One region of the Peribacillus sp. JNUCC41 genome, then DNA from elsewhere that is predicted to be linked to it. Evidence: riboswitches for the same ligand, from Rfam matches in the RefSeq annotation. Region 1 holds a riboswitch; each other region holds the start of a gene.
What was found. A riboswitch is a leader RNA that binds a small molecule or an ion and turns the genes downstream of it on or off. The one in region 1 is predicted to bind glycine.
Positions count from the first base shown of each region.

Region 2: linked by a shared signal. The riboswitch ahead of JNUCC41_RS01705 (amidohydrolase) and the one ahead of JNUCC41_RS21670 (amino acid permease) in region 1 are both predicted to bind glycine.
Region 3: linked by a shared signal. The riboswitch ahead of JNUCC41_RS12180 (amino acid permease) and the one ahead of JNUCC41_RS21670 (amino acid permease) in region 1 are both predicted to bind glycine.
Region 4: linked by a shared signal. The riboswitch ahead of gcvT (glycine cleavage system aminomethyltransferase GcvT) and the one ahead of JNUCC41_RS21670 (amino acid permease) in region 1 are both predicted to bind glycine.

Region 1 covers NZ_CP062163.1:4,447,974-4,453,042, reverse strand. The annotation lists gene JNUCC41_RS21670 (amino acid permease) at 188-1,567, opposite strand; glycine riboswitch at 1,816-1,872, opposite strand; glycine riboswitch at 1,876-1,975, opposite strand; gene JNUCC41_RS21665 (hypothetical protein) at 2,256-2,492, opposite strand; gene JNUCC41_RS21660 (amidohydrolase) at 2,861-4,048, opposite strand; gene JNUCC41_RS21655 (acetoacetate--CoA ligase) at 5,024-5,069, opposite strand, start outside.
Region 2 covers NZ_CP062163.1:355,483-360,551, forward strand. The annotation lists gene JNUCC41_RS01700 (DNA translocase FtsK) at 1-497, opposite strand, end outside; gene JNUCC41_RS01705 (amidohydrolase) at 926-2,113, opposite strand; glycine riboswitch at 2,338-2,441, opposite strand; gene JNUCC41_RS01710 (DUF1444 domain-containing protein) at 2,598-3,404, opposite strand; gene JNUCC41_RS01715 (thioredoxin family protein) at 3,455-3,766, opposite strand; gene JNUCC41_RS01720 (hypothetical protein) at 3,878-4,384, opposite strand; gene JNUCC41_RS01725 (YtoQ family protein) at 4,508-4,957, shown strand; gene JNUCC41_RS01730 (AraC family transcriptional regulator) at 5,066-5,069, opposite strand, start outside.
Region 3 covers NZ_CP062163.1:2,487,591-2,492,659, reverse strand. The annotation lists gene JNUCC41_RS12185 (amino acid permease) at 32-1,420, opposite strand; glycine riboswitch at 1,924-2,002, shown strand; gene JNUCC41_RS12180 (amino acid permease) at 2,209-3,552, shown strand; gene JNUCC41_RS12175 (DUF3311 domain-containing protein) at 3,839-4,039, shown strand; gene JNUCC41_RS12170 (sodium:solute symporter family protein) at 4,036-5,069, shown strand, end outside.
Region 4 covers NZ_CP062163.1:5,362,015-5,367,083, reverse strand. The annotation lists gene comGG (competence type IV pilus minor pilin ComGG) at 1-192, shown strand, start outside; gene JNUCC41_RS25905 (YqzE family protein) at 309-494, shown strand; gene JNUCC41_RS25900 (YqhG family protein) at 538-1,338, opposite strand; gene JNUCC41_RS25895 (DEAD/DEAH box helicase) at 1,316-3,004, opposite strand; glycine riboswitch at 3,379-3,466, shown strand; glycine riboswitch at 3,470-3,553, shown strand; gene gcvT (glycine cleavage system aminomethyltransferase GcvT) at 3,694-4,800, shown strand; gene gcvPA (aminomethyl-transferring glycine dehydrogenase subunit GcvPA) at 4,818-5,069, shown strand, end outside.

The sequences.
Region 1 (5,069 bases):
TTATGTCAAGCCTTTTTGAAAGCGCTAACAATACTATTCTAAAATATTTATTTCGAATTATCATAGAATCAACCAGATATCTTTGGCTTTTTAAAACGGGCAGATTTTTTACTCACCGAGTTGGAAAAAATGGAGCAGCAACTATCTGTACAAACACAGCAAATAGAATCAAAGGATTTCTTGCCTCTTAATTCCCGGCTACCTCTCTCTGATTCGCCTGATCCACCTTCGTTATGCGCATCTTATAAATCGCAATCAGCAGAATGAACCAAACAGGAGTAACGAATAAGGCAACACGAGTGTCGTCCGCAAGTGCAAGAACAACAAGGACGAATGCCAGGAAAGCAAGGATCAAGTAATTGGAAATTGGATAAAGTGGTAATTTAAATTTGTTCTTTTTCACTAGATCTGGTCTTGTTTTACGGTATTTCAAATGACTGATGACTGTAATTCCCCAAATAAAGATGAAACATACGGTAGAAATACTTGTAATCAAGGTAAATACTCCTTCAGGCATTAAATAATTCAAAACAACAGAAATTAAAATGACAACAGTTGAAAAGAACAATGCATTGGATGGTACTTTACGGTCATTAAGTTTTGCAAAAGGTACAGGTGCATTTTTATCTTTGGCAAGTGAGTATACCATCCGGCTTGTACTGAAGATTGCGCTGTTACATGCCGAAGCAGCCGATGTTAGGACGACAAAATTAACGATACCAGCAGCTCCAGCAATACCTACAGCCACAAATACTTGAACGAATGGGCTTTCCGTTGGGATGATTGCGTTCCACGGATAAACACTCATAATCACAATAAGTGCGCCAATGTAGAAAATTATAATCCGAATAGGAATATTATTGATCGCCTTGGGGATAACTTTTTCTGGATCTTCTGTTTCACCTGCTGTAAGTCCTACAAGTTCAATGCCCACAAACGCAAACACTACCATCTGGAATGAGAGGACAAAACCATTTATTCCATTTGGGAACATACCCTCGTGACCCCATAGATTCGTGAAACTTGCTGCGCCTGAATCAGTGGAAAAGCCTTTAATAATCATGAAAATACCGATAACAATTAATGCTAGAATAGCTATGACCTTAATTAATGCGAACCAGAATTCCATTTCGCCAAAAAGTTTTACGGTTGCAAGATTCATAAATAGCAAAATGACTAGTGCAATTAATCCAGGCATCCACTGCGGTACGGAAGGAAACCAATACTGAGTATAAAGTCCAACTGCTGTTAAGTCGGCCATTGCGATTGAAATCCAGCAGAACCAGTATGTCCAGCCGGTTACAAATGCTGCCATATTACCTAAATAGTCTCTTACAAAGTCAACAAAGGAGTGAAAGTTCAAATTAGATAAGAGTAGTTCTCCAAGTGCGCGCATGATTAAAAAACAAATGATGCCTGTAATCATGTAAGCAAATAGAATTGATGGTCCAGCTAAATGAATAGATTTTCCTGCTCCAAGAAATAATCCCGTTCCGATTGCACCACCAATAGCTATGAGTTGTACGTGCCTGTTTTTTAACCCTCTATCCAACTTTTGTTCCTGCATACGATTCCCCACTTTCTACTTTTATAGGCTACTTGGAATTTTTCCCTTATAAAGGTTCAGTCCTTCAATTAGTGTGTATTATTAGCATACTGGGAGACTGCCTTATCAGTGTAAGCGCTTTCTTGGCAGGTGCTAGATATAGTTTAAGGATAGACTCATTTATCTACATATCTCCATGCACTCTCCTCTCTTTTTATCTTTCCAAGTACAAAAAAAGACAGAGGAAAGATAGGGATTTTCCTAACTTCCTCTGTCCTTTTACCTGAGAGTTTAACTCCTTCGGTGGCCTATGGCTCTCTTCAGAGACGCGTCCAATTGTAGTCCTTTTACCTGAGAGATTAGTCCCCTGCTTTTTAGGGTTTGCTCCTTCGGTGCTAAACAATGTTTAGTCTCTCCCACAATCTTCATCCGCTGGTATAGAGTTGTACTACTAGTTGTATATTATCGGGTTTTAATGGATATTTCAATCATTATCTGAAAAGGCACTATTTTCTGATAATTAAATATGGACAAGTTTGAACTTTATGAACAGTGTATAATTTGAAGTTATTAGCTACGAAAAAACAAGCTTATAGCAGCTTTTCTATGTCGCAAGGAATCCCAAACAAGCTTATGTATAAGCGAAACAATTTTACATTTTTCCGATTGACAATACGGTGAATTTTAAAGATGGGAAAGGTCATAAAGTCTATAGTTTTAACATAATTAATGTATGGAAAAAGAGAAAATTCGAGACTCGCGAAAATCCTTGCAGCAGTAAAGATTGTCTAGGAGCTTCCTCCCTAAGTTCAGCAGTATCAGAAGCCTTCTCTTCAACTTCTTCTTCAGCCCCACCACCTGCTATATTAGCAATGATGACTATTGCTAGAACCCATACCCACCACTTCTTTGGCTTCTTTAGCTTGATTTTCTTTTCCTTAACCATTAAGCCTTATACCCCCTTTACAGTTTTTCAGACGGACTGTTGTAAACAAAAATAGAATAACATAATTTGGATCAATACGGTTTATATTTATCATCACGCATTCATTTTCACAATGCTTGACGTGTTAACGAAACCATCTCCCATTTCACTTTACCAGCGTCAAACCAGGCCCCTAATTTGGTTAGCCTCTTCTTTTAAAACATATCCATAAAGTATGATCCATTCTATACCTTACCTTGATAAAATGAAATATTTTAAGGGCATGTTTAGGATGATCCAAACACACCCTTATAAAAATTCAATTTATCTAATTCAGCAAATCCTGTGGTAATCTGAACCACACCTTACAAATGATTCTATTCTTTTCCTTAATCTAACTCATAATAACCACAAACAACATACCCTACTGCTTTTGCTGCCACGAGAAGGGCATCTTCATCGATATCAAATTTAGGATTATGATTAAAATAAGGTTTTTCTACTCCTTTAGGTGTACAAGCAATGTAAAAGAAGCAGGAAGGGATTTTTTCAGCATAGTAAGCAAAGTCTTCAGATGGCGGCATTGCTGGAAATTCCATTACTTCTTTAATATCTTTATCCTTTGCATTCTTAAGAAACTCAGCAACCTTTCCTGTTAGATCGGGATCATTATATAAAGGTGGATAGTCATTCGTATATGTAAGATCACATGTTACTCCAAACTCTTCTTCAAGTCCTTTTACAAGGCGTTTAACTTCCTTTTCAATTTTTTCTTTTGTTTCAACAGTCATATAACGGATATCGCCTTCAAGCTCTACGCTGTCTTTAATTATATTAAATGTTCCTTTTCCATCAAAAGATCCAATAGTAATCACACCAATATCAAATGGACTTAATCGACGGCTAATAATCGTTTGAGCAGCTGTAACAAAATGAGCACCAGCCACAATGGCATCATTCGCTAGGTGTGGTGAGGAACCATGTCCACCTCTGCCTTGAATTTTTAATTTCAGATAAGCCCTGCCGTTAAAAGAATATCCAGCGTGATAACCAACAACTCCTGCTGAATCCATTGGCAACAAATGGATGCCAAATATATTATCTAAATCGTCAATCACGCCGGATTCTACAATACTCTTTGCCCCGCCTGGCGGAACTTCTTCCGCATGCTGATGAATAATTTTGATTGTACCTGGAATTTCAGCTTTTAATTGAATGAGGCAATCCGCCAAGACTAACAAGTAGGCTGTATGGCCATCATGACCACACGCATGCATAACGCCTTCATTTTTTGATTTAAAGGTTACATCCGTTTCTTCAACAATTGGAAGCGCATCAAAATCAGCTCGAAGACCGATGTTTTTTCCAGGCTTTCCACCTTTAATGGTCACGATAATTCCGTATCCATTACCAACATTAGATTGAACTTCTACGTCTTTTTCTTTATAAAAATCGATAATATATTGAGCTGTCTTTTCTTCTTTAAAAGAAAGCTCGGGATTTTCATGTAGGTATCTACGAATTTCAATCATTTCATCCGTACGGGATTGTAGCATTTCCATTAATTCATTTCTCATAATCTCTTCATCCCTTCATCATTTTTTGAAAACGCCGTTAAATGTGGCACTTTACATTTCCAACAGCTAATTATTCTGCAATAGGGTTCCGGTTGGTACCAGCCGGTGATTTTTTAGGAGCATTAGATGTTTTAGCGGTATCTTTTACACCAAAAAGATAATAGATGATATTGAAAGCAAAGCGAATATAACGTTTACGAAAATCCCTATTGAAGCCACTGTTTCAAGCTTTCAATTTGCTGCTATTCCACCGTAAACAGCAGCTGAAGAAATCGCGACGCCGAATGCACTGCCAAGTGAGCTTGCCCCCTGTATATGGCTTATTGAAATACAGCAAAGTCAAGCAGAACGATATCATTGCTATTTTCAACGATTAAAACAATAACTCCTATGATTGTGGCAACGATTAGGACGATTGAAATCGGACTTGTCCATCCTAATCTGCTCCGTAATTAATAAATACATTCAGGGCAATCATTATAATGGTAAAAATGATCAAGTCAGTGTAATCGAATTTATAGGCACCGTTTCCTTTCTGGTTTATCTTTCAGCAGAAACACACCAATTATTGCAAAGAATGAAAATCCACCTCCGCCACATGGAAGTTGCGATTGCACCTTCGCAAAAGATATTACGTCTTTTCCCGTATACCTTTCTCCTGCTTCTTCATAGCCTTCTAACTGTTTCCTCTAAATTAATTATAAGAATACTATTCAAATATAATGAGACATTATTGGGGATATTGCCTACAGGGACACTGTTGGATAGTTCTTATCGTCATCCAGGTGTTCATAAGGCAGCGAAATTCATAATCATGAACTACTACGCCTGCAGCTCAGGATTTATGCTAATGAGCTTTCCTTTTTCGTACAAAAATATTTTCATATTGACTTCGAAAATACAAACCCATTTCCAGAAATAGAGCACCAGGCCCAATAAACGAAAAAAGACGGAGCTTTACGCTCCGCCTTCATGCTAGAATATTTTTTTCTCATTCAACTCGAGAGCTAATTCTTTAAAG
Region 2 (5,069 bases), 1.4 Mb from region 1:
TCAGATGGGACTATTTTTTTTTCCGGACGACGGAACCCATAAATGGGTGAAGGGATTTCCGTTGGGCGGAATGGAGTATTTGACGGGACTATTTTTGAGGTTTCCTCCCGGTCGAAACTTCTCCGTTTTGGTTCACTATCCCTTACAGGCCTTTTCGTTGTTTCCTTGGTCACATTTTTCCCCTGTTTGGGTTCATTTTCTTCCCTATTTCTTTCCCTTGGCTTTCTTTTATTCTGCTCCCGGTCTGGAATGAGCGGAAACTTGAACTGTCCTTTTGGATATTGAAACAGGATTTTCGTATCCGGGTCTGGGGTCTGGGACATTTTTTCCACTTTTTGATTGTAAACTTTTATTTCTTCTTTCTTTGACTTCGAAAGCTTTGAAAAATCCATTTTCTTTAATGTCTCTTCATCTAGCGGCTCATCTATAATTATTTCTTCGATTTCAATAATTTCCTCTGCTTGGAACCATTTTTTCATCTTATTTAGCCATTTCAAAACTATCACTCTTTCTACATCTGTAGTTATGTAACTAATTCTACCAGTTATTTTAAAAATATCGAGAAAATTTAAGCTGAATTGGGATTAGCATCTATTTTTTTATCGCATTCCTGCTAACTTAACGGAGTTCGCAGAACTCCTACCCTATTAAACCCCTTCTGGAATGAGATTAAACCTATCGATTGCGAATTAACATTAGCCCCTAGTCTACTATTTAAATAAAACACCGCTGTTAAATCGCGTTTACAAAGAGATTAAGTTTTCATGCAGCCTTGGAAGCAGACTGGCCAATTCATTGCAACATCCTTCATGAAACCGCCGGCGGCATTCAAATACATGCCGCAACCCATAAAACACCGTTCGTTAATACCGAACGGTGTTTTGTGGGTTTCTGCGTTTTTTTTGCAAACAAAGACCAAAGAAGACTATTTCCATTCATAAAAACTGCATACAACCTGCGCCACTGATTTGGAGGCAATCAAAAGGGCATCTTCATCAATGTCGAATTTAGGATGGTGATTGAAATAGGCCTTCTCCACTCCTTTCGGTTTACAGCCAATGTAAAAGAAGCAGCCAGGAATCTTTTCTGCATAATACGAAAAATCTTCCGAACCTGAGAAAACCGGAAATTCCACAACATTCTTAATATCATTGTCATTCATGCTTTCCAGGCTATTTTTCACGAATTCGGTCAGTTCAGGGTCATTATATAACGGAGGATAATCGGGCACATATGTAAGCTCGCACTGAACATCAAATTCCGTTTCTATCCCTTTAACGATCCGGTGGATTTCCTTATCGATCAGCTGCTGGGTCTCTGCCGTCATATAACGGACATCCCCTTCAATTTCTATACGATCTTTAATGACATTAAAGCTTCCCTTTCCATCGAAGGAGCCGATTGTGACTACTCCCATATCAAATGGATTCAAGCGACGGCTGATTACGGTTTGTATGGCTGTCACGAAATGGGCGCCTGCCACAATGGTATCATTAGCCATATGCGGGGAGGAACCATGGCCGCCTACACCCTTTATGGCTAATTTGAAATAGGTCCGTCCAGCCATCGAATAGCCGCTGCGATACCCGACGACCCCTGCTGGATGGGAAGGGAATAAATGGATTCCGAAGACAGCGTCCAGTTCATCCAAAACCCCTGATTCCATGATGCTCTTTGCTCCACCAGGAGGTGTTTCTTCTGCATGTTGATGAATTATTTTGATCGTACCTGATAGGGAATCTTTCAGCTCAATGATGCAGTCTGCCAATACCAATAAATAAGCGGTATGCCCATCGTGTCCGCAGGCATGCATGACACCTTCATTTTTTGAACGGAACGGAACCTCCGCTTCTTCTGTAATCGGCAGTGCATCGAAATCGGCACGGAGACCTATCGTTTTCCCTGGTTTCCCGCCTTCGATCGTCACGATGATCCCTAATCCATTTCCTGCATTCGTTTGAATCGATACATCTTTCCCGTTATAAAAATCAATGATATATTTTGCCGTTTTCTCTTCTTTGAAGGATAGCTCCGGATTCTCGTGTAAATGACGGCGGATTTGAACCATTTCCTCTTTACGGGCTTCCAGCATGTTCATTAATTTGCTTTTCAAATTCACGATCATTCTCCCCCATTATTTTAAGTTGATTGGCCTATTAGTAAGTTCCATGTTCGCTGCAAACCTTTTGTATGCATAAAGCCAATTAAAAAAGGACAGAGAAGGGTTGCGCAAACCTGCCGCTCCCTTCTCTGTCCTTTCACCTGAGAATTCAACTCCATTTTGGTCGTGGAGATTTCCCCGTTGGCGGCACACTTCCTGCGCGCTGTCCAGAGTTGCGTCCAGCTGCGGTTCCATTTACCTGAGAGATTTGCTCCAAGGGATATTTTTGGAACTTGCTCCTTCGGTGGCTCAATGCTTTGCACTCTCCCACAACGTTCACAAGCTCGTTCTATCGTTTTATTCCGTATTTTCAAAATATTACAATTTCATTATCACCGATAAAAAAATAAATATCAACTCTAAAAGTCATAAACTCTATTAAACTTTAAAAGGACCGATGTCAGATGCTGACACGGTCCTTTTATGATTCAATATATCATTGTTCACGCTTTTTGTTTTTACCCATAATGAAGATGGGCTCCAACTCATTTTCTTCGTAAAGAAATGATAGAGCCGTTATCGGAACATGCCCGCTGGCAAAGAAGCTCATCGCCATTTGCGCAAGAATATCATAGCCCGTATCATTCTTCACATCGGCAATGATGATGACATCCTGATGGGGAATGGCAACAGCCATGGTTCCCTCGATCTTGTCCTTCATTTCCCGAAGCCATGATTCATTCAGGATCCTGCTGGCATCATACCCATCATTCGTGTTCAAAAAATAAAATGCATTACCTGCAACGATATCCGACTTCATTTCAGTGGAGAGGGAACGGGCATTGAAAAGGGCAATTTCACGGATCCTGTCACCCTGCCAATTTTCCCGTTGAATCATCTTTTCATCTATAAGACGGTAGGTTTTCCCTAAATCAAGGGCATAAAAAATCCGGGTTTCAGCCGTATGCTCATCGAATAAAAATGGATTTCCTTCTTCCGATTCCATCGGAAAGGAGGTCGAGCGGATGACTGGGAAAATGAATTTCTCCTTGCCTTCCATGCTGTGTTCTCCCCCCATCACATTCAGGGCCTCTTCCACGTAATAGATAATTTCATCGATGGCCTTTTCCTGTACGTTTTCATAGTTAGCAAGTACAGGAGGCAACTCGATGGTGATTCCCTTCCCGGTCTTCACATTTTCCACCCGTAACGTATCTTGCTTGCTATCGAATTTGAATGTGCGATTTTCATCTTTTAAACGTTCTTTCAGGATATTTTTCAGCTTCGTGCTGTCCATTTTCATGACTGACCCTCCTCTTCATTGAAAAATCCCCAGCGAGAAGGGGAAATTAATTATAGTGATTGAATGAATTCCTCAATTTGTTCTTGCGTTTTGCGATCCTTGCTCACAAATCTGCCTAGCTCTTCACCATTATCATACGCGATGAAACTTGGTATGCCGAATACATCATTCGCTGCACACACATCGATGAATTCATCACGGTCCACATGAATGAATGTAAAATCAGGAAATTTCGTTTCGATCTCCGGCATGATCGGTTCGATTACACGGCAATCCCCGCACCATGTCGCTGAAAAAAGAAAGATATGTTTGCCTTCATTTTTCAATGCATCATATTGCTCAACGGTTTGTAAATTTTCCATTTGAATATTCCTCCTGCTCTAAATGACACCATAGTTTTTTATAATCCCATCATACCAGACTCTCCAGAAATCAACCATTAATACGGATCGGTTGAACGGCCGTGATAAAGCTTATTTCTGGGGCACGGATGAAACGATTTCCATCATTTGTTTTGCATCGGTTTTTAATTGGTCTTTATCCGTTTCGGTTGTCAGCTTCACCCCGCCGATCCCCACTGCAAGCTCATACTTTTCTTTCGGTATCTCTTTGACCGAAATAAAGCCGAATTTATCATCCGTTTGGAAAGAATGCAGCATCACATTTTGATCACCTTGTTCTTTTATCGCCAAATATAACACGGAGCTGTCTTCTTTTTCATTTGGATTGACAAATAATATATAAATCTTATCATCTTTTTGTAAAATCAAATTATTATCATGTTCTTCCACTACTTTAAAATCCTTTGGCAGATAGACCTGAATTAGCCCCGCCTCTTGATTGGGCTGTTTTTCATCGTCACGAAAAGCCACTTCAGCAGCCTTCATTGCCTTTTCGGTTTGTCTCTCAATGCCTGAGCAGCCCGCGATCAAACTGCTTATCAACAGGAAAACAAGGATATTCTTATTCGATAAAGCCATCGTCATTCCTCCAGCCGTCTCTTTTACTACCTTATGGATAATATTATCCTTATTTATGGAATTCATCCATTTTCTAAAAAACATGGTACAATGAAAGCAATTTTAATACTGAGGAGGAAAACAATGAAGTTAACCGTGTATCTTGCTGGGGAGATCCATTCGAATTGGAGAAGTGAGCTGAGAGATAAGGCCGCTGCACTGAAGCTCCCTTTAGAATTTGTAGGCCCGATGGAAAATCATGAACGCTCCGATAATATCGGTGAAGATATCCTCGGGGAACAGCCGAATCCCATCCTGAAGGATGCGGCAGCTTCCCAAATCAATAATTTGCGGACAGGTCTTTTGATGAAAAAAGCTGATCTTGTCGTCGCTCTATTTGGCGAGAAATATAAACAGTGGAATACCGCCATGGACGCAAGCACCGCCATTTCCCTGGGTAAACCGCTTATTTTGATTCGTCCGGAATCCCATCATCATGCCTTAAAGGAATTATCGGAAAAGGCGAGTGTCACAGTAGAATCCGTTAATCAAGCGATGAAAGTGCTTTCTTATATTTTTGAAGAAGGGCTGTAAAGCTCCCTGCCCCTTAACTGCTCAGCTCTAGTATGAATGTCTGATCATCATAAAGAAATGAAAAAAAGCTTGCAGGGCCTCCCCTGCAAGCGAAAAGAATTTTTTAACTTAT
Region 3 (5,069 bases), 2.0 Mb from region 1:
TCTCGAATTAAGAGAAGGGCTTTTTGTTATCTTATCCCGAAATCTCATCATCGGATTTAACATCCAATGGTATTCGCTTATCCATTTTCAGCATGTAATAGCTTGCTGCGACCAAGGCTAGGAAAACGATCCCGACAACCAAGGAAATCCTTGTGCTAGGATTGATCCACATACCGACCAGCACCATCAGTAAAAAGGCAATTGTCGCATAGTTACTGAAAGGGGCCAAAGGCATTTTGAACGGATGTTTCTCCATTTCAGCAGCATTCACCTTTCTGAATTTAAGCTCACTGATAAGTAAGACAAACCATGGAATCATCCCGGGCAATACACTCGCACTGTACACATAAAGGAATAATTGCGGCGGTGCAAGGTAATTCAGGATAACCCCGATGCCCAATCCCAAAAGTACAGCAATCGTGCAATATGCCGGCACTCCATTTTTAGATACTTTAGCAAAGGCTTTCGGAGCCTGGCCATTCAATGCCAGTGTATAAAGCATACGTCCTGCACTGAAAATCCCACTGTTGCATCCAGACATTGCCGCGGTGATTACGACGAAATTAATGATTCCTGCCGCAGCAGTGATACCTATTTTGGCAAAAGTTGAAACAAATGGACTGCCTAGGTCATCCAGTTGATCCCAAGGGAATACTGTCACGATGACGAATATAGCACCAATGTAGAAAATTAAAATGCGCCATATGATTGTTTGGATCGCTTTTGTTACGGTCTTCGTTGGATTTTTCGCTTCCCCGGCTGTTATGCCGATAAGCTCAACACCTTGATAGGAAGCCACGACTAGGGAGAGAGCGAAGAAGAATCCTGTCCACCCTCCAGTAAAGAAGCCGCCATTTGCCCAAAGATTCGATAATCCGATTGCATCCCCGCCATTCCCTATTCCAAAGAAGATAAGGCCAAGGCCGGCAATGATCATCAATATAATGGTTATGATTTTTATTAGCGCAAACCAAAATTCAAATTCCCCGAAGGATTTAACGGAAATGAGGTTTGCTGCCCCCAAGATGATCATGGCGACCACACCTGGTATCCAAGCAGGTAACTCCGGGAACCAATATTTCATATACAACCCAACCGCGATGATTTCGGACATTCCGACGATTACCCATTGAAACCAATTGCTCCAAGCAGTCATATAACCTGCCAAGGGATGTATATAGCTACTTGCAAAGGTTGCAAAAGAACCTGTAGTCGGTTCTAAATATAGCATCTCACCCATGGAACGCATGATGAAAAATATAAAAATACCTGCGATTGCATAAGCAAGCATAACAGAGGGCCCGGTCCATTTGATCGTGCTAGCAGAACCCATGAATAACCCGACCCCGATGGTTCCGCCTAAAGCTATCATTTGAATATGTCTTGATTCCAGCCCTCTCTTTAATTCCTTGTTCGACATGATTAACTCCCCCAGATGCAATATCGGTAATGCTTTTCCATCCTTGCCACGAACACTCTCTTTTAATTAGAAATGCTTTATCGTAATCAATATTACATAACACTTCTATTATGTTTTCTTATCTTATAATAGTAAATATTCTGTAAAAGTACAATTGTATTTTTGAAAAAAACAGTTACCAATAATATCTTGTCGACTTTTTAATTTAAAAATATCATTTTAAAAAAATGATATTCAGTATTTTATAATAGTGATAATTCAAAAAGAGTAGAAAACAATCACTTCTGCTTAAACCTTAAGTTAATACAGACCACCATTAAACTGCACATAATGCCTGTTTCATTTCAAAAAAATTTGTTGACCTTCTGAAAAATAGATGATAGAATTCCAATATTATTTTATAAGCATAATGAATGATCCAACAGTGGAAGATTAACACTGAAAGACATTTCTTCACAACCGCATACAAGCAAGCGATGAATGCTATGGATGACACTATAGCAGGAGCAGCTTCTGGAGAGACTGTACAAGATGCAGCGCCGAAGGATTCACAATCTCAGGCAAAAGGACAGAAGAGTAACGAATGATAGAATTGTTATTCTGAACCCTTTAAGAGATTGGTATTATCCAATCTCTTTTTTTATTGTCCAATTTGTGATGGACTTAAAACTACACTCTTGAAAACCAATGGAATAGGCAAGCAGGGCAAAAAATCACGCCCCTCTCTCCAAGTCCATGCAGGTTGAAATCATTCACTAACAAGACTACTAAAAACGGGGGCGCAAGAATTGGCTAAACAGGAATTAAAAAGAGATTTAAAAAATCGGCATGTACAACTGATTGCAATAGGAGGAACCATTGGCACCGGTTTATTTTTAGGATCCGGAAAAGCCATACAATTGGCTGGGCCTTCCATTATATTCTCCTATCTGATAATAGGGATTGCCTTGTTTTTTGTAATGAGGGCGCTGGGCGAATTGCTATTATCCAATGCGGGTTATGTATCATTCACTGAATTTGCAACCGAATATGTCGGTCCATGGGCTGGATTCGTGACAGGTTGGACATATTGGTTCTGTTGGATCATGACCGCAATGGCCGATATTATAGCTGTCGGTGTCTATATACAATATTGGTTCGATATCCCTCAATGGATTCCGGCTCTAATTTGCCTAGTCATTCTGTTAGGATTGAACCTATTGACAGTTAAGTTATTTGGCGAATTGGAATTCTGGTTTGCCATCATTAAAGTAATCACGATCATTACCTTGATCATCGTAGGAATCATTCTTTTGATCATCGGCTTCAATACCAATACCGGAACGGTTTCCGTAACGAACCTATGGAATCATGGGGGCTTGTTCCCCAATGGCATTTCCGGATTCCTATTATCTTTACAGTTGGTCGTATTCTCATTTGTCGGTGTCGAATTGGTCGGGGTCTCCGCAGCGGAAACGGCGAACCCGAGAAAGAACATTCCCTCTGCCATCAATAAAATCCCTGTCCGGATTTTACTTTTCTATGTTGGTGCCCTATTCGTCATTCTCTGTGTCAACCCATGGACACAACTTGATGCCTCGAGCAGCCCATTTGTAGAGGTCTTTGCGTTAATCGGCATTCCTGTCGCTGCAGGAATCATCAACTTCGTCGTGTTGACATCCGCTGCTTCTGCATGCAACAGCGGTTTATTTTCAACAAGCCGGATACTCTATACGTTAAGCAGGAATGGCGAAGCCCCTGCTAAACTGGAAAAATTAAATAAACAGGCTGTTCCAAGCAATGCCTTATTAACATCCACCATCGTTGTATCAATAGGGGCATTATTGAGCAAGCTGATACCGGAACAGGCGTTTACCGTGGTGACGACCATCAGTGCCATCTGTTTCATTTGGGTATGGAGCATCATCTTGATCTCCCATATTAAATATTCGAAAACAAGGCCTGATCTAAGAGCTCAATCGACTTTCAAGGCTCCTTTTACACCCTTTGTCAATTACGCCATTTTAGGATTATTCCTATTCATCCTTATTGTTATGCTATTCGCTGAAGCTACACGACTATCACTGCTCTTGACCCCAATCTGGTTCATACTCTTGGTGATACTCTATAACTATCGGAAAAAATATAACTAAAGGAAATAAAGCCTTGAATTCGATTCGAATTCAAGGCTTTATCCGTCCATGAAACAGATCAAGAATAGGCAATTGGCGTGTTTTTGCTAAAATATATCAGCTAATTGCATTAAATTTTATATCAAAATAGTGTAAGCTATTATATATCATCGGACCTTTTTAAAAGAAGGGAAATCCGTCTTGCATGAATTTTCCTTCCCGATTGCTTCACCCAGCCATCAGTGGCCTTGAAGAATAAACCCCATTGATGGACGTTTCACTTATTTAAAACGGAGGGGTTTGTTTAATGAAGATTATATATATCCTTACTCTAGTTCCTTTTATAGGCATACTAGGATTTCTACCTTTTGTTAATAAAATAGAACCATACGTATTAGGGATGCCTTTCAATATGTTCTGGATGGCTATGTGGGTGGTCCTTACCTCTGCCATATTGGGCATCATGTATAAACTGGATCCCAGGAATCGGGAAGGTGACCAGGAATGAATATTGCTCTCTTAATCATTTTAGCATTTTTACTTCTATCGATATTTTTAGGGATACGCTCTTCAAAAGGAAAAGATATGGACTTGGAACAATGGACGGTGGGCGGACGTGGTTTTGGTGCGATTTTCGTCTTTCTGCTGATGGCCGGTGAAATCTATACGACCTTCTCCTTCCTTGGCGGCAGCGGCTGGGCATATGGCAAGGGCGCACCCGCTCTATATGTTCTAATTTACATTACTTTGTCTTACGTATTATCCTATTGGCTCCTTCCGGAAATATGGAAATATGCCAAAGAAAATAAACTGATGTCCCAATCCGATTTCTTTGTGAGCAAATATAAGAGTCCCAGTTTAGGAATTTTGGCTGCACTTGTAGGTGTGGTGTCGATGATTCCTGTAATCGTCGTGCAGCTGAAAGGATTGGGAATCATTGTCTCAGAAGCATCTTATGGTGCCATCTCAATGTCCGAGGCAGTTTGGATGGGGGCGATCAGCCTTACCATTTATGTGATGATCTCCGGTATACACGGTTCCGTTTGGACAGCGGTCATTAAAGATATCATGATGGTCGCCATAATAGGATTTTTGGGGATTTATCTGCCGATTCATTACTTTGGCGGATTTCAGCCGATGTTTGAAGCGATTGATGCGGCCAAGCCTGGTTTTCTAAAGTTCCCTGACCAGGGACTTAGCGTAGCATGGTTTATCTCCACGGTAATATTGCTCGTATTCGGTTTCTATATGTGGCCGCAAGTTTTCAGCGCTGTCTTTTCAGCACGCAGCGGCAAGGTATTTCGAAAAAATGCCATCATCAGCCCTTTATATACGCTCATGCTGTTATTCGTGTTTTTCGTTGGGTTTACAGCTATATTGAAAGTGCCCGGACTCGTTGGGGCAGATGCAGACCTCTCATTGCTGCGCCTTTCGATCGAGACCTTTGATCCATGGTTTATTGGCATAATCGGCGGAGCTGGATTGTTGACCGCCTTGGTGCCGGGATCCATGCTTTTGATGAGCGTCGCTACACTGCT
Region 4 (5,069 bases), 910 kb from region 1:
CCAAAAATCATCCAGGGGGAAATTTCATATCCCAATGGTGTGGTGCGGTATTCCTTGATGAAACAAGAAGGTCCTTACGTATATATCGAGTTTTCTTCCACGACCAAAAATGATCGCGAAGGGAGGGTCATCATTCAATACGATAAAGAAGCTGGGCAAGTGAAGGAATGGTTGGAAAAACAGGCTGTGTAATACGAAAATCAACACTTTTTTTTAATGGTACGCGACAGGTTCACGTGTTCAGGGTACATGCGAAAGAATAAAAGGGGCGTAAACCGGGCATACTTTGCTTAGGGTGATGATTTTAAATGTCTACAAACGCTTATATTAAATATCTGACGCAGCAGCTTGTCGAGTATTTTAATCTGACGAAAAAAGAACGAAAAGAAAAGCGCCGTCATAGAAAAGAGGATAAAAATCATGGTATGTCCCATTGGTTTGGCATTGTCCCTTTTGCTTTGTCGATGTTCGTAAGGAAAAATATCAAAAAATGAAACAGATGTCCCGAACTTAGGACATCTGTTTTTCATTCTATACTTATCCCAATGCCCTATCTGAAAGGTAAAATAATCCTCCGTTTATGATGGATATTCTGATGTTGGGTTCATATTGGGCTTTTAGTGCTTCTTTCTCGGTATAATAACTCTCACTTTTTTCGTCCATATCCTTGTAAAAATGCTCCAATAAATTCAAATCATTCTGCCAGCGCAGCATTGCTTCCTCCGCCCAGGAATGGTCATCATCCTCGAAACTGGTCCTGATGTATGTATCCAGTCTTGCCAATCCACTCTTGGGCATGATTAAAGGTGAAAGCGTAAAGGAGTAATCCGGTATTTTTGGGGTGACCTTTACAGGTAAAACCCGATGGTGAAACCCTTCCATGATTTCACCCGAGATTAAATTCAATCCGATCGACATGAAAGTATCTTTTTTACGGTCGCATTGATAGGATATTTTCACATTCAGGGTCAGCCAAGGAAACAAAGGATTATTTCCGCCGCCCTTTGGTGGAGGAGTATCCTCAAAAAGTCTAGTATAACCTGCCAGCTTTTTGGTTGATTGAATAATCTGATGTAGGCGTGGGGAGCCAAAATGAATCATTTCTCCCTTTAAATCGGATGGAGCCTGTTCTGGATCGGTAATGAAAGTCATCTGTGCTGGGTTCGGAACGCCACCTGTTTTTTCTAGATAATGCCAATAAAAGGGTCTGTTCATTAATTCTTTATCCATTTCAATCGTCAATTGGACTGTAAGGTGGGTCGGCGCATTATCCAGTATTTCACAATCGTTGGCCTTAAAGTAAGTTTTTAAAAAATCATGAATTTCCCGTTGCTGCATGAACATCACCTTCCTTCATGGATTGAGCGAATTGGATTAATGATGAAAAATTATCCATCTTGATCTTCATTTCGCCCTCTGTTTTGGACTCGCCGACCACATCGATTAAATATTCTTCAATGTTGTTAATATCCAGTTTGGTTAGAATATCATCCAATTCTCCAATTACTTTTTCAAATAAATTTATTTTTTCGTATAATAACTTCAGAATATGTTCTTCTACTGTATTTTTCGTGGCGAAGTTATAAATCATCACATCTTCTTCCTGTCCAAGGCGGTGAATCCGTCCAATTCTCTGTTCGAGCCTCATGGGGTTCCATGGCAGGTCAAAATTAATCAAGTGATGGCAAAACTGAAGGTTTATCCCTTCCCCTCCAGCTTCTGTTGCAATTAATACCTGTATATTCTTTTGGAATAATTCTCTCATCCAGTCTTTCTTTCCTCGCTTAAAACCGCCTCGAAAAGGAACCGAAGAAATTCCATTCTGCTGTAGGTACCATTGGAGATATAGCTGAGTCGCCCGGTATTCGGTAAAGATAATCACTTTGTCATCAATTTTCTTGATCAGTTCCAAAGCTTTTTCAGCCTTGGAGTTCTGGACTGTTTCATTCACTTTAGAAAATAAATCATCAAGCTTTGCCAAAAAGTCAGGGGAAGGCTGATCATACTTTTCTTTCATATTCTTTAAAGTATAAAAGACCGCCTCTCTGCTGCTGCATGCTTCCCTTTGGAGAGTGAGAGCTGAAAATGCGCTTCCTTTTGATCCATCCGAAATAGGCTTGAATTTGGAAACAGCATCATACAATGCCTGTTCCGTTGGAGAAAATTCAATGGTGATGGTTTCCACATGCCGTTTTGTCCATTCAATGCCAGTATCGGCCCGCCGGTTTCGAATCATGACAGTATTGACCAGTTCCTTTAGGTGTTCATCTTCAATGATGTTGCGGCCTTTCCCTTTATACTTTTCCGAAAAGAGCGAAGCATTTCCCAAGTGGCCCGGTTTCAATAACGAAACGAGGTGAAAAATCTCCTCGACTTTATTTTGAATCGGAGTGGCTGTAAGGAGTAAACAAAATTTCTTTTTCAGATTTTGGACGAATTCATAGTTCTTCGTCTTATTATTTTTAAGTTTATGAGCTTCATCAATAATGATGAAGTCATATTCCTGAGTGAAAATGATATCTCGATGCGGAGCGCGTTTCGCTGTATCGATGGATGAAATGACCACATCACAGGAGTCCCAAACATAACTTTTTCTCTGAACGACTGCCGGTATATGAAACTTGGTATTCAATTCAAACGCCCATTGTGTGACAAGGGATGCTGGAACAAGGATCAATACTTTTTTTACAAGGCCCCTAATCATATACTCTTTTAGGATCAAGCCTGCTTCAATTGTTTTTCCGAGCCCCACCTCATCAGCTAAAATGGCCTTTCCATTCATCTTTTCCACCACTTGCTTTGCTGCTTCCAATTGATGGGGAAGCGGGGTTAACTGCGGAAGGTGTTTGGGCGCCTGTAAACCTTCAAAATCAGGGATAATAAGATTTTCCTCCATTTGAACCGCCAGCTTATAAAGCTCCCAATTTCCCCATGGACCGTCATTTTCCACTTTTTGCAGAAGCTCGTCATTCCATTCAGAATTGAAGGATATATTGATTTTCATAGAAATAACTCCCTCTTAAATCATAATTTCCTTAATAAAGGGTCAAAACCCGAACATTTTGTATGTGAAGTAAGAAAAATATTTATCTTCAAAAGATATTGCAGAGATAAGTTTCTTAGGGTAGGATATAAGTATATTTAGAAAATTCAATTTCCAAACGCTACAAAGAATCTTTGTACATCGATTTTGCAGTTCGCGTTTTCTTAGTATGGGCTATAGGCTCTTAATTTATCCAAGATTACTGAAGGAGATCACTCAAACGGTTTCTGAAGTTTTAGGAGAATTGGCAGGGAATGCATTCGATGATGCTCAAAGGTTTTACCGATGCTTGGGGCTATTTCGCTTCCTTTCATTGGCAGACCATTCATATGCGGGTGAAGATAAGGGGAGAGACTACGGATGTAGCGCCGAAGGAGCAAACTTAGCAGTGAATCTCTCAGGCAAAAGAACTCTTATTGGACGCAACTCTGGAGAGCGCCGCCCGTTTTGGGACGGCCACCAAAGGGGAAAACCTATTACATAGGTAAACTTTCAGGTTTCAGGACAGAGAAAAAGCTCAAATGGGCTTTCTCTGTCCTTTTTTGTGCTTTTTTCACAGCATGAATCAGGATATACCTGATGCGAAATGACAAGAAGCTTTTGATAATGAAGCCAATTAATTTTAAAAAAAATCTGAAGGGGGTCATTTTTTGACCAATTTAAAAAGAACACCACTATTCGAGGTTTATCGTGAATACGGAGGTAAAACGATCGATTTTGGCGGCTGGGAACTTCCTGTCCAATTTTCGGGTATCAAGGACGAACATGAAGCCGTACGTACAAAATCGGGGTTATTCGATGTTTCCCATATGGGGGAAGTCGATGTTAAGGGTCCTGGGAGCCTTTCCTTTTTACAGAAAATGCTCACTAATGATATATCAAAGCTGCAGCAGGGCGGTGCCCAATATACCGCCATGTGTTATGAAAACGGAGGCACGGTTGATGATCTTATCGTGTATAAAAGGGCAGAGGACGACTATCTGCTCGTGGTCAATGCAGCGAATACAGAAAAAGATTTCAATTGGCTTCAAGCTAATTTAACGGAAGATGTCCAAATTACGAATGTATCGAGTGACTATACACAGCTGGCACTTCAAGGACCATCTGCAGAAAAGATATTACAAAAACTATCGGGAAATACTGACTTAAGTGAAATTGGATTTTTCAAGTTCAAGGAAAATGTCCTGATTAACGGTATCTCCACGCTGGTATCCCGTACTGGATACACTGGTGAAGATGGTTTTGAGATATATAGTGACAGTGAAAATGGTCCTGCCCTTTGGAAGGCGATTATGGAAGCCGGAAAGGAAGAGGGGGTTCAGCCGATTGGTTTAGGTGCTCGTGATACCCTGCGTTTTGAAGCGAAACTGCCGCTTTATGGGCAGGAGCTTTCAGCGGACATCACCCCGATAGAAGCCGGTATTGGTTTTGCAGTGAAAGTGGATAAGGAAGCGGATTTTTTCGGGAAAGCCGTTCTTGCTGAGCAAAAGGAGAATGGAGCTCCCCGCAAGCTTGTGGGAATTGAAATGATTGACCGTGGCATTCCGCGTCATGGGTATAAGATCTACAGCGGTGATAAAGTCATTGGTGAGGTCACGACCGGTACCCAATCACCCACGTTGAAGAAAAACGTGGGATTGGTACTTATCGATAAGGAATTTTCGGTACTGGATGCGGAAGTAGAAGTGGAAATCCGTTCCAAGCGTTTGAAAGCCGTTATCATACAAACACCTTTTTATAAAAAACCACGTAAATAGAGGGGAATGGTCATTAGATGAAACATCGTTATTTACCCATGACAGAGCAAGATAAACAAGAAATGCTGGAAGTGATAGGGGTATCTTCTACTCAAGAACTTTTCAATGATATCCCTGAAAGCGTTCGTTTCCAAGGAGAATACGATATTAAGCCTGCTAAATCGGAACCTGCATTAATGAAAGAATTATCAAGGCTAGCTGCCAAGAATGCGGACCTTAAAAGCTATGCTTCCTTCCTTGGTGCGGGTGTCTATGATCATTACGCACCG